DNA from 3 places in the Blastomonas sp. 34TW genome. Region 1 is predicted to be linked to each of the others. Evidence: predicted binding sites of a transcription regulator. Region 1 holds the regulator's gene; each other region holds the start of a gene.
The links. Region 1 encodes LexA, which represses DNA repair genes until DNA is damaged. Its sites were predicted from a motif close to GTTCCNCNCTTGTTCT; they were not measured.

Region 1 (4,529 bases):
AGAGCGGTGGCGAGGATGTTCATGGGGAAGGTCCTTTCGATTTCGGTTTGAGGTGCTGGCTGGGGATCAGGCGACGACGCCGGGAGCGACGCTGGCGGCGATGAACAGGCTGGAGGTCAGGATGGCGAGAGCGACGGCGGCGATCTGGCTCTGGGCGTTCGAGAAGAGGGTCATGGCGGTGTCCTTTCGTGGGTATCTGGTGGTTCCGGTCGGTGTGTCCGGAGATGCCAGATACTTTGCACACGCCGTGCCAAACTGAAAAAACCACGCTATTCCAGCGACTTAGGCTTTTTCAGGCCCAAGTTGAACATGAACAAATGCTGACTGTTGGGAAAATTTCCCATTAATCGGGATGGTTGTTTCCAGCAAAAACAGATTCCGCGAAACAGCATCCGTTGCGCTGGTCTTGCGCGTATCTATCTTCGACACGAGACAGCAGAAAACGGGGCCGCGCACGGAATGAGGGACAAGCTTGAAGTCTGGTATGACGGCGCGTGCCCGCTCTGTACGCGCGAAATCGCGCTGATGCGGCGGCTCGACCGGCGCGGGGCGATCGACTTCATCGACGTATCGACGCCGGGCGGCTCTTGCCCGATCGATCGCACGGCGCTGCTCGAACGCTTCCATGCGCGCGAAAATGGCGTGATGCTCTCTGGCGCAGCGGCCTTTGCGGCGATGTGGCGTGCCATTCCCCTGCTGCGACCGCTCGGTCTCATCGCGCGCTGGAAGCCGGTGCTGGCGATGCTCGAGCGTGCCTATCTGCGCTTTCTCACGATCAGACCACGCCTGCAGGGTCTGCTGCGCGAGCGGCGGGTATGAGCGGAGTGTTCGAACCGACGCGCGCGGCGGGCCTTGCGCGGATGAATGCCTTCGTGCCGCACGCGGGCCGCGCCTATGCCGAGGGGCGCAACAGCGATCTCGGGCCCGGTCGGCCCAGCGCGGTGTCGCAGCTTTCACCCTGGCTGCGCTATCGCCTGCTGAACGAGCAGGAAGTGTGCGCGGCGGTGCTGGAACGGCATTCGCTCGCGGCGGCGGAGAAATATGTGCAGGAGGTGCTGTGGCGCACCTATTGGAAGGGCTGGCTCGAGATGCGGCCCGGCATCTGGGAGCGCTTCCTCGTCGAGCGCGACGAGCAGCACGAGCGGCTGCGCAATGTCCGCGCGCTGGAACAGGCGGAAGCGGGCCGCACCGGCATCGAGGGCTTCGATGACTGGGCGCGCGAGCTGGTCGAGACGGGGTATCTGCACAACCACGCACGCATGTGGTTCGCCTCGATCTGGATCTTCACGCTGCGGCTGCCCTGGACGCTGGGCGCGGGTTTCTTCCTGCGCCATCTGATCGATGCCGATGCGGCGAGCAATACCCTGTCCTGGCGCTGGGTCGCGGGCTTGCAGACGGCGGGCAAGACCTATCTCGCCACGGCCGACAATATCGCGCGCTATACCGGGGGGCGGTTTGCGCCGAAGGGCCTGGCGGAAATCGCCGAGCCGCTGACCGAAGCACCGGTACCTGCCGCAGCGCCCTTGCCTGCGGCAGGATCGGCCAGGGGGGCGCCGGCGCTGCTGCTGATCACCAGCGAGGACATGCACCCGGATGATGCGGTGCTCCGCGAGGTTGATATCTGCGGCACCTGCATCGCTGCCGATCCGGCGTTGCTTTGGGGTGAAAAGGCGCGCGGCTTCGTTGCGGATGCTGCGCACGACATGGCTGCGTCGCTTGGCGAAACCGGCAGGGCACCGGTGAAGCGGATAGATGCCCTGAATGCCGAGGCGATCGTGCAGGCGTCGCGTGAGGCGGGCGTCAACCGGGTGGTGACGCCTTATGCCCCGGTCGGCCCGGTCGCGACGCGGCTGACGGAAATCGCCAAGGCGCTGGCGGGCGAAGGGATCGAACTCGTCCAGGTGCGCCGGGCATGGGACGACACCTTCTGGCCGCACGCGCGCAAGGGCTTCTTCCCGTTCAAGCAGCATATGGGGCGGCTGCTCGAGGATATGGGGCTCACCCGCACCTGAGCCGCTTCGAGGGGAGCGGCCCGCCCATTCCGACGCGGACCCGGCGATCGCCAGGCCCGCTTGATCGGCATCAGTGATAGCGGCGCAACAGGCCGGCCAGCTTGCCCTGCACCTGCACCTCGTGCGGCGCGTAATATTGCGGCGCGTAGGACGCATTGGCGGGATCGAGCCGGATGCGGCCGTTCTCGCGGCGCAGATATTTGAGCGTCGCCTCCTCGCCGCGCACCAGCGCGACCACGATCTCGCCGTCGCGCGCGGTTTCGGTGCGCTTGATCAACGCAAAGTCGCCATCGAGAATGCCCGCCTCGACCATCGAGTCCCCAGACACTTCGAGCGCATAATGCTCGCCCGCGCCGAGCAGGGCGGCGGGAACAGGCAGGATCTCGGTGCCCTCGAACGCCTCGATCGGCGCACCGGCGGCGATGCGGCCGTGCAGCGGAATTTCGAGCACATTGCTGTTCGCAGGCTCCGGCAACACCGCCTTGCGCACCGCGTCCATGCTGACGACATTGCTCCGCGCGGCATCGGCGCGCGCGGCGGCAGCAGCGGCGAGCTCCTTCTCGCGCGGCTTCACGCTCGCCTCTGGCAGCTTCAGGATTTCGAGTGCGCGCGCCCGGTTGGGAAGACGGCGAATGAAGCCGCGTTCCTCGAGCGCGCTGACCAGCCGGTGCACGCCCGACTTGGACTTGAGATCGAGCGCTTCCTTCATTTCCTCGAACGAAGGCGAGACGCCATCGGCCTCCAGCCGTTCCTGGATGAAGCGGATCAGGTCATGTTGCTTGCGGGTCAGCATCGCCGATGTTCCTTTTCTGCGCCGAACCTGCGTTCGAACGAATACGGAACAATTACGAAACAAAGACGGTCAGGTCAAGAGCTTGTGTCAAGTCCCGTGGCGAAGCGCGATATAATCGATCGGATCGCCGATTTTGGCCTCGGGCGCATCGATTGGCCGGACCACCAGCGCATCCGCCTGAAGCAGCGCCGATAGCGCTCCGCTGTCCTGATTGCTCAGCCGGATGAGCGCGCCATCGTGGAAGCGCGCACGCACGAAATCCTGGCGCGGGCCGTTCGCCGGGAAGGGTTCGCCTGCGATCGCCTGGGAGGTGGCAGGGACAAGCTGTTGATAACCCAAAAGCTTGCGCACCAGCGGCAGCAGCAGCAACGTCGCAGTGACATAGGCCGAGACCGGATTGCCCGGCAGGCCGAGCACGATCGCATCGCCCAGACGTCCGACCATCACCGGTTTGCCTGGTCGCATCGCGATCCGCCAGAAATCGACAGTTCCGCCGCTGTCGAGCAATGCGGGCTGGATGAGGTCGTGATCGCCGACCGATGCGCCGCCGGTGGTGACGATGATATCGGCCTGGCTGTGCTCGAGCAGCGCCGCGGCGATGGTGGCGCGGTCATCGGGCAGCAGCGGCGGGACGATCAGATCGCAGGGTAGGGAAGACAGCATCGCTGCCAGCATCACGCCGTTGCTCGCCGGGATATGCGCGGGCGAGGGCAGCGGGTTTCCGGGTGGGACAAGCTCGTCGCCGGTGCTGAGGATCGCGATGCGCGGGCGGCGGTGGACGGCGAGCGCGCCGTGCCCTGCCATCGCGGCAAGCGCGATCAGCCGCGCGTCGATGATCGCACCCGCATCAGCGAGTTGCGTCCCGTCTGCGAAATCATGCCCTGCGCGGCGGATATGCGCGCCGGGAGCTGCGGGGCCATCGCCGGTGAGCGTCAGCCGGTCACCCTCGCGCGCGACGTCTTCCTGCACCACGACGCAATCTGCGCCATCGGGGATCATCGCGCCCGTCGAAATGCGCGCGGCCTGTCCCGGCGCAAGTACGCCCGCGAAGGGCCGTCCCGCCGCGCTCTCGCCGATGACGCGCCATGGGCCGGGCAGGTCGGCGCTGCGCACCGCATAGCCGTCCATCGCTGACAGATCGGCGGCGGGCTGGTTGCGCTGCGACACCAGCGGCTCGGCCAGGGTGAGGCCGGTGACCTGATCGAGCGGAAGGCTGATCGCGGGGCGGGGCGCAGCAAGCGCGAGCAGGCGGTCGCGCGCCTCGTCGAGCGGGATAAGCCCGCCCGCCATCAGTCGGCGGTCCAGTCGCCCGACTTGCCGCCGCTCTTGGCGAGCAGCCGCACCGGGCCGATGACCATGGCCTTATCGAGCGCCTTGGCCATGTCATAGATCGTGAGCAGGGCTATGTTCGCGGCGGTCAGCGCTTCCATCTCGACGCCGGTCTTGCCGTTGGTGCGCACGCGGGTTTCGACGCGCACGCCGGTCTCGAGATACTCGAAATCGACCGAGACGCTGGAGATCGGCAGCGGGTGACAGAGCGGTATCAGGTTGCTGGTCTGCTTGGCGGCCATGATGCCCGCGATGCGCGCCGTGCCCAGCACGTCGCCCTTCTTGACATCGCCCGCGCGGATGGCGGCGATCACCGCCGGGGCCATGGTGATCACGCCTTCGGCCACCGCCTCGCGCACGGTATCGGCCTTGGCGGAGACATCGACCATCTGCGC
Region 2 (4,529 bases), on a different contig from region 1:
CGATTTCTACCTGAAGCGCCGCCAGGCGGAGATCGATGCGTTGAAGGGCCGGGTACAATATCCCGATGCGGACCTGCCCTTCGTCAATCCGGGCACGGGTCGGACGATGGTGGTGCCGGTGGTGCCTGCGGCGCCGGGGTTGAACTGCGCGCCGGTGGGTTAAGGGCAAGGTGTTTGTCGCCTAAACACCTCCGCTCAGCCTGAGCCTGTCGAAGGCCCCAAACAGACCGACCGAAAAATCAATTCGTCACCCCCGCGCACGCGGGGGCCCCGCTTTCTTCCATGCTCCGCGCAAAAGCGGGATTCCCGCTGCTGCGGGAATGACGAGAGTTAAGACGCAAGCTTCGGCGCGGGGCCTTCGACAGGCTCAGGCTGAGCGGACATTGGGCGGTTCAACGCCTGCACATCCGCCGGGCTCACGCCCCCTGCAACAGCCCTTCCCTGGCGATCTTCTCGCGCCACACTAGCGGCGCGAGCTGGTGGACGTTGTTGCCTTCGCTGTCCACCGCGACGGTGACCGGGAAATCGCTGACCTCGAATTCGTAGATCGCTTCCATCCCCAGATCGTGGAAGCCCACCACCGTGCTGCCCTTGATCGCGCGCGCGACGAGATAGGCCGCGCCGCCCACTGCCATCAGATAGGCGCTCTTGTGGTCGCGGATCGCATCGACCGCCGCCGGGCCACGCTCGGCCTTGCCGACCATCGCGAGCAGGCCCTGTTCCAGCATCATGCGGGTGAACTTGTCCATGCGGGTCGCGGTGGTGGGGCCGGCGGGGCCGACAATCTCTTCGCCCACCGGATCGACCGGGCCGACATAATAGATCACGCGGCCGCGGAATTCGACCGGCAGCTGCTCCCCACGGCTGAGCATGTCCTGGATGCGCTTGTGCGCCGCATCGCGGCCGGTGAGCATCTTGCCGTTGAGCAGCAGCCGGTCGCCCTGCTTCCAGCTCTGCACGACTTGCGGAGTCAGATTATCCAGATCGACACGGATCGCCGCCTTGTCGGGCGTCCAGTTGACATCGGGCCACTCGTCGAGCTTCGGCGCCTCCAGATAGGCCGGGCCCGACCCGTCGAGGCTGAAATGCGCGTGGCGCGTCGCGGCGCAATTGGGGATCATCGCGACCGGCTTGCCCGCGGCATGGCAGGGCGCATCCATGATCTTGACGTCGAGAATGGTCGACAAGCCCCCCAGCCCCTGCGCGCCGATGCCGAGCGCGTTGACCTTGTCGAAAATCTCGATCCGCATCGCTTCCAGATCGTTCTGCGCCCCGCGCTCCTTCAGCGGCCCCATGTCGAACGGCTCCATCAGCGCCTTCTTGGCGAGCAGCACCGCGTGCTCCGCCGTGCCGCCGATGCCGATGCCGAGCATGCCCGGCGGACACCAGCCCGCACCCATTTGCGGGATCATCTCGAGCACCCAGTCGACGATATTGTCGCTGGGGTTCATCATCTTGAACTTGGACTTGTTCTCGCTGCCGCCGCCCTTGGCCGCGACATCGACATGCACGTGATGGCCCGGCACCATCTCGACATGCAGCACGCAGGGCGTGTTGTCCTTGGTGTTGCGGCGGGTGAAGGCGGGGTCGGCGAGCACCGAGGCACGCAGCTTGTTGTCCGGGTGGAGGTACGCGCGGCGCACGCCCTCGTCGACAATCTCCTGCAGCGAGCGCGACGTGTCGTCGAGGCGGCAGTCCATGCCCCATTTGACGAACACGTTGACGATTCCGGTATCCTGGCAGATCGGGCGATGCCCTTCGGCGCACATGCGGCTGTTGGTGAGGATCTGCGCGATCGCGTCCTTGGCCGCGGGCGACTGCTCCGCCTCATACGCCTTACCGAGCGCGCGGATATAATCCATCGGGTGGTAATAGCTGATGAACTGCAGCGCGTCGGCGACGCTCTCGATCAGGTCGGCGGCTTTGATGGTCACGGTCATGGCATTCCCCCAAGCTGGACGCGCTCTTGCAAGGCGCTGGCGGATGAATTGCGACCGTCTCTATTGTGGGCGTGACGCTATCGCAAGCCGGGGCACAAGGGAATCTGTCATGTTCCCAGCCCATTTGCCAGAATGCCCTGACCGGCTTATTATCTGCACCCGGATGCGTGAAACACGGTGATCTCCCTGCCGTAGCACTGGCCTTGCCAGGAGCGCGTGCGAGGAACTCGGGAGGCCTCGCCACGCATCCACCCCTTGCCACCAGATGTGCTCCGCAGTCTTTTGCACAGCCCCAAATTTGCCGTGCACAAGCCTGTGGAGAGGAAATTGTGGGCAAGCCGCATTTGCCCTCTTGCGATTTTTCGGACCGGCTTTTTTCCGCGCGTCGCGCCGCCTCGGTCCGGTTGCATCAGCGACGAGTGGAATCCCACGCGCGACGAACGGTTGGCCTAATTAACCATTTACCCTCTTGCGCCGGAATCAGGAAACGGCACTATAGGTAGTGGGGCATGCGGACGGGGCATACCAATACCAGTGGTTCAATCGAAGCGCGGGGGCAGACATCGGCTTCCACGTCAAGGGCGTTTTACCCCTTTTCGACGCATCACTGGGGATAAGTTTTCCCCCGTCGCGGGCCACAAGATGCTATACGGGACGCTTGCGCCCCGAGTCGAACAATTGCGGAACAAAGTTTCCCATCAACGGTCTTACGGGGGCGCCATGGATTTCAGAGATACGGGCAAGGGTAGCGCAGACGATATGGGTGAAGCAGATGTACTCGACGCAGCCGCAAAGACGGATTCGGCCGCAAGCGCAGGCGCAAAAATCGCGTCCGGCGAAACCAATTCTGCGGAAATGGCGCTGATCGCCATGGCCGCCACCGAAGCCGCTGCCGCCGCCAAGCCCGCAGAGGCTCTGGACAGCAAGGCCGTCGCCGCGCGCCGGTTCCATGTCGTGACCGACAAGAGCCGCGATGCGCTGCTCACCGATTTCGGCAAGGAGACGCTGGAAGACCGCTATCTGCTACCCGGCGAATCCTATCAGGACCTGTTTGCGCGCGTCGCCGATGCCTATGCCGACGATCAGGAGCACGCCCAGCGGCTCTATGATTATATTTCGAAGCTGTGGTTCATGCCCGCAACGCCGGTGCTGTCGAACGGCGGCACGGGCCGGGGCCTGCCGATCAGCTGCTATCTCAACAGCGTCGATGACAGCCTTGAGGGCATCGTCAACACCTGGAACGAGAATGTCTGGCTCGCCTCGCGCGGCGGCGGCATCGGCACCTATTGGGGCAATGTGCGCGGCATCGGCGAGCCGGTCGGCCTCAATGGCAAGACCAGCGGCATCATTCCGTTCGTGCGCGTGATGGATTCGCTGACCCTCGCGATTTCGCAAGGTTCGCTGCGCCGTGGCTCGGCCGCCTGTTATCTCGATGTCTCGCATCCGGAGATCGAGGAGTTCCTCGAAATCCGCAAGCCCTCGGGCGATTTCAACCGCAAGGCGCTGAACCTGCACCATGGCGTGCTTTTGACCGACGAGTTCATGGAAGCGGTGCGCGACGGTGCCGAGTTCAACCTGAAGAGCCCCAAGGACGGCAGCGTTCGCGGCACGGTGAATGCGCGCGCGCTGTTCCAGAAGCTCGTCGAAACGCGCCTCGCCACCGGCGAGCCCTATATCGTGTTCAACGATACCGTGAACCGCATGATGCCCGCGCATCACCGCGAACTCGGCCTCAAGGTCTCGACCTCGAACCTGTGCAGCGAGATCACCCTGCCCACGGGCCGCGATCACCTGGGCAACGACCGCACCGCCGTGTGCTGCCTGTCCTCGCTCAACATCGAGACCTGGGACCAGTGGCACGACGACAAGCGCTTCATCGAGGACGTGATGCGCTTCCTCGACAATGTGCTGCAGGACTATATCGACCGCGCCCCGCCCGAAATGGCGCGCGCCCGCTACAGCGCGATGCGCGAGCGTTCGGTCGGCATGGGCGTGATGGGCTTCCACTCGTTCCTCCAGGCACGCGGCCTCGGCTTCGAATCGGCGCTCGCCAAGTCGTGGAACATGAAGATCTTCAAGCATATCGCGGCCAAGGCGTCCGAGGCCTCGATGCTGCTTGCCAAGGAACGCGGCCCCTGCCCCGACGCCGCCGATCAGGGCGTGATGGAGCGCTTCAGCTGCAAGATGGCGATCGCGCCGACCGCGTCGATCAGCATCATCTGCGGCGGCACCAGCGCGTGCATCGAGCCGATCCCCGCGAACATCTACACCCACAAGACGCTGTCGGGCAGCTTCGTGGTCAAGAACCCGTATCTGGAAAAGCTGCTGCGCGAAAAGTCGAAGGATTCGACCAATGTGTGGAACTCGATCCTCGAACGCGGCGGCTCGGTCCAGCATCTCGACTTCCTGAGCGCGGAGGAAAAGGACGCGTTCAAGACCAGCTTCGAGATCGACCAGCGCTGGCTGCTCGAACTGGCAGCCGACCGCACGCCGTACATTGACCAGGCCCAGTCGCTGAACCTGTTCATCCCGGCGGACGTCGACAAATGGGACCTGCTGATGCTGCACTTCCGCGCATGGGAGCTGGGC
Region 3 (4,529 bases), on a different contig from region 1:
CCCTTCAACAGGCCAAACATCCAGCGAATAGCCTCGCGCGCGCCCATGATATGGTGTTCGGAAGATGATGCCATTTTTGCCTGCCCGTTGTTCCAAGGTCGCCAGCGCACGAAATAGGCGACCTCGCCGATAAGCCCATTCGAAAGCGGTTTATCGGAGCAATTGGTTTTTTCTATCGGGAAGCTTCCCCCCGAACGCAGTTTTCCATGATATAGACTAACCTGCCGCTGGTCGAACGGTTATCCGGGCCGATTGATCCATGTTATGGCGGATATTGTCATGGCTGAAGGCCGGGCCATGCACAAGCGTGACCCACCACCGGTTTGCGATCGTCTACAACGTGCCAAGAGCCGACCGATTGCGCCCGAACCCGCGCCGCGGGCTCGGCGCGCGGACGCCTTATCGCTTGAGCAGCGGAGCCAGATACTGACCGGTATAGCTGCCTGCGACCTTGGCGACCTGTTCGGGAGTGCCTTCAGCAACAATCTGACCGCCCTTGACCCCGCCTTCGGGGCCCATGTCGATGATCCAGTCCGCAGTTTTGATGACGTCGAGATTGTGCTCGATCACCACCACGCTGTTGCCCTGTTCGACCAGCCGGTGCAGCACCTCAAGCAGCTTGCGCACGTCCTCGAAATGCAGCCCGGTGGTCGGTTCGTCGAGGATGTACAGCGTCTGCCCGGTCGAGCGGCGCGACAGTTCCTTGGCGAGCTTGACGCGCTGCGCCTCGCCGCCGGACAGGGTTGTCGCCTGCTGGCCGACCTTGACATAGCCCAGGCCCACTTCCCACAGCATCGCCATCTTGTCGCGGATCGGCGGGACTGCCTTGAAGAACTCGACCGCATCCTCTACCGTCATGTCGAGCACATCGGCAATCGAGTGCCCCTTGAACTTCACCTCGAGAGTCTCGCGATTATAGCGCTTTCCGCCGCATTCCTCGCAGGTCACATACACATCGGGCAGGAAGTGCATCTCGATCTTGATGACGCCATCGCCCTGACATTTCTCGCAACGCCCACCCTTGACGTTGAAGCTGAACCGGCCCGGCTTGTAGCCACGCGCAAGGCTCTCGGGCAGCCCGGCAAACCAGTCGCGGATGTTGGTGAAGGCGCCGGTATAGGTCGCCGGGTTCGAACGCGGGGTGCGACCGATCGGCGACTGATCGATGTCGATCACCTTGTCGCAATGTTCGAGACCCGTGATCTTGTCATGCGGCCCCGCGATGATCCGCGCGCCGTTGAGCGCGCGCGCGGCGCCGGCAAACAGCGTGTCGATGGTGAAGCTGGACTTGCCCGATCCCGACACGCCGGTAATGCATGTGAAGGTTCCGAGCGGGATAGAGGCGGTCACCCCAGTGAGGTTGTTGGCGCGCGCGTTGTGCACGGTCAGCTTCTTGCCATTGCCCTTGCGCCGCTTCTTGGGCACCTCGATCCTGCGTTCGCCGGTAAGGTACTGCGCTGTCAGCGAATCCTTCGCCTTGAGCAGCTCGGGCAGCGTGCCCTTGGCGACGACTTCGCCGCCATGCACGCCGGCGCCGGGGCCGAGATCGACGATATAATCGGCGGTGCGGATCGCATCCTCGTCATGCTCGACGACGATCACGGTGTTGCCCAGATCGCGCAGGCGCTTCAATGTCACCAGCAGCCGGTCATTGTCCTTCTGGTGCAGGCCGATGCTCGGTTCGTCGAGCACATAGAGCACGCCCGAAAGACCGCTGCCGATCTGGCTGGCGAGCCGGATGCGCTGCGATTCGCCGCCCGAGAGCGTGCCCGAGGTCCGGTCGAGGTTCAGGTAATCCAGCCCGACATTGTTGAGAAAACCCAGCCGCTCGATGATTTCCTTGAGGATCGCCTTGGCGATCTGCTGCTGCTGCGGCCCGAGTTTGTCGCTCAGCGTCTCGAAGAAATGCAGCGCATCGGCGACCGAGCGGCGGGTCGAGATCGAGATGTCCTCGCCCGCCACCTTGACCGAAAGCGCTTCGGGTTTCAGGCGCGCGCCATCGCAGACTTCGCAGGGCTGCGCGGTCTGATACTTGCTCAGTTCCTCGCGCATCCAGGCGCTGTCGGTCTGCAGCATGCGGCGGTTCAGATTGCCGATCACGCCTTCGAACGGCTTCTTGACCTCATAGCTCTTGCGCCCGTCCTGAAAGCGCAGCGTCACCGGCTTGCCCGCCGTGCCGTGCAGGATGATCAGCCGCGCCTCGCCGGGCAGGTCCTGCCATGGCGTATCGAGCGAGAAACCGAATTCGCGCGCCAAGCTGGCGAGCACCTGCATGTAATAGGGCGAGGGCGGGTTTGATTTCGCCCAGGGCACGATCGCGCCCTTCTTGAGGCTCAGTTCCTCGTTGGGCACGACCAGCTGCGGGTCGAAATACATCTTCTCGCCAAGGCCATCGCAAGCGGGGCAGGCGCCTTGCGGCGCATTGAACGAGAACAGCCGCGGTTCGATCGCCTCGATGGTAAAGCCCGATACAGGACAGGCGAAGCGTTCGGAAAAGATGATGCGGTTGTCGGGGATGCCCGCGTTCTTCATGCCCTTTTGCGCCCTCTCCCCTTTAGGGGGGAGGGTTGGGAGGGGGGCAGGCGCATCGGATGCATTTTCCCCTCTCCCTCCGCCGCTGCGCGGCTCCTCCCTCTCCCCTGAAGGGGAGAGGGCATTTACCGTCCCATCGGCCAGATCCACATAGGCCAGCCCATCGGCGAGCTTGAGCGCGGTCTCGAAACTGTCGGCCAGCCGTGTCTCGATGCCCTCACGCACCGCCATGCGGTCGACGACGACCTCGATGTCATGCTTGTATTTCTTGTCGAGCGCAGGCGCGGCGTCGATCTCGTACATCTCGCCGTCGATGCGTACGCGGGTGAAACCGGCTTTCTGCCACTCGGCCAGTTCCTTGCGATATTCGCCCTTGCGACCACGCACGACGGGCGCGAGCAGATAGAAGCGCGTGCCTTCGGGTAGTGCCATTACGCGGTCGACCATCATGCTGACGGTCTGCGCGGTGATCGGCAGGCCGGTCGCGGGCGAATAAGGCACGCCGACGCGTGCCCAGAGCAGGCGCATGTAATCGTAGATTTCAGTGACGGTCGCGACCGTCGAGCGCGGATTGCGGCTGGTGGTCTTCTGCTCGATGCTGATCGCGGGGCTCAACCCGTCGATATGCTCGACATCGGGCTTCTGCATCATCTCGAGGAACTGGCGCGCATAGGCCGAGAGCGACTCGACATAGCGCCGCTGACCCTCGGCATAGATGGTATCGAACGCCAGGCTCGACTTGCCGCTGCCAGAAAGCCCGGTGATGACGATCAGCTGATCGCGCGGCAGATCAATGTCCACGCCCTTGAGATTATGTTCGCGCGCGCCGCGCACAGAGATGTGAGTGAGCATGAACGGCCTTATGTTCTATTGATGTTCCGCTGGCAAGCGGCAGAAAGCACGGTGCGGCGCTGGAGCCGGGTCGCGGGCGGAACATGGTGCTGCGGTGCGCTGGCTGCAAGGGCGCGGCGTGCGACGAATGGAACCGCTTTGAGCGATGATCGTAGCCGTGTTAATCGAGATCAACTTTGTCTTGAGGGAATATGATGATGACTTTTCGCCCGTTCAGCCGCGCCTCGCTGGCCATCGCTTTGACTGCTTCGGCGCTCGCCATGCCCGCTTTCGCACAGCAGGCCAGTGCCCCCGCCGCCGCTGAGCCCGATAGCGGATCCATGGAGCCGTCGCCCGTTACCCGCAATCCGAGCACGCCCGAGGAACAGGCGGAGCGCGAAGCCGCCAATGCTGCGCAGGTGCAAGCGTCGAACGCACAGCTCGCGCAGAATGCCGCCAATCTCGCGAATTACGAGGCGCGCCGTTCCAGCTACGAAAACCAGATGAAGCTGTACGAGAATACGGTCGATTCGCGCGCGCGGGCCGAGTCCGAATATGCCGAGGTGAAGAAGCTCTACGACGCCATCTACACGCAGTGGGAAGCCGATGTTGCCGCCTGCAACGCTGGCGACCGCAAGCGCTGTGCGCAGGCGCCCGTCACGCCAAAATGAACTGGGGCGCGCCTCGTGGCGCGCGCCCTATATTTTCGGCAACACCAAGGTAAAGCGCGCCCCCTGTCCGGGCGCGCTTTCTACTGTCAGGTCGCCCTGCATCGCGAGCGCCAGCCGCCGCGATATGTACAGGCCGAGGCCACTGCCGCCGTCGCCGCTGCGGCCCAGCCGCTCCCATTTGTTGAACAGCCGCTGCTGATCTTCTTCCGAAAGCCCCGGTCCCTGATCGGCGACGGTCACGCTGGCCCAATCCGGACCCTCGTCGAGCCGCAGCCAGATCATCGATCCATCGGGCGCGTAATTGATGGCATTGCCCAGCAGATTGAGCAGGACCTGAAGCACGCGTCGGAATTCGCCGGTCGCAGCCAGGCTTTCGTCCTCGGCAGGCTTGTCGATCCGGATCGAGCGGTCGGCGGCCTTGAGCGCGAGAAGACCCGCTGCGCGCCGGGCGAGATCGGCAAGATCGACCGGTTCGCTCGCAGCGCTGAACCCGCT

Region 2: a site for LexA is predicted at 2,612-2,627, ahead of OPU69_RS05420 (ribonucleoside-diphosphate reductase subunit alpha). Genes of this name have one in related genera too.
Region 3: a site for LexA is predicted at 3,397-3,412, ahead of uvrA (excinuclease ABC subunit UvrA). Genes of this name have one in related genera too.

What each region holds. Positions count from the first base shown of each region.
Region 1 is NZ_JAPFGW010000016.1:10,486-15,014, reverse strand. It holds gene OPU69_RS17360 (thiol-disulfide oxidoreductase DCC family protein) at 460-819, shown strand; gene OPU69_RS17355 (FAD-binding domain-containing protein) at 816-2,012, shown strand; gene lexA (transcriptional repressor LexA) at 2,083-2,805, opposite strand; gene OPU69_RS17345 (molybdopterin molybdotransferase MoeA) at 2,893-4,095, opposite strand; gene moaC (cyclic pyranopterin monophosphate synthase MoaC) at 4,095-4,529, opposite strand, start outside.
Region 2 is NZ_JAPFGW010000003.1:51,702-56,230, reverse strand. It holds gene OPU69_RS05430 (MlaA family lipoprotein) at 1-163, shown strand, start outside; gene OPU69_RS05425 (fumarate hydratase) at 417-1,940, opposite strand; gene OPU69_RS05420 (ribonucleoside-diphosphate reductase subunit alpha) at 2,661-4,529, shown strand, end outside.
Region 3 is NZ_JAPFGW010000004.1:42,063-46,591, reverse strand. It holds gene OPU69_RS06800 (ATP-binding cassette domain-containing protein) at 1-74, opposite strand, end outside; gene uvrA (excinuclease ABC subunit UvrA) at 400-3,384, opposite strand; gene OPU69_RS06790 (hypothetical protein) at 3,576-4,034, shown strand; gene OPU69_RS06785 (sensor histidine kinase) at 4,062-4,529, opposite strand, start outside.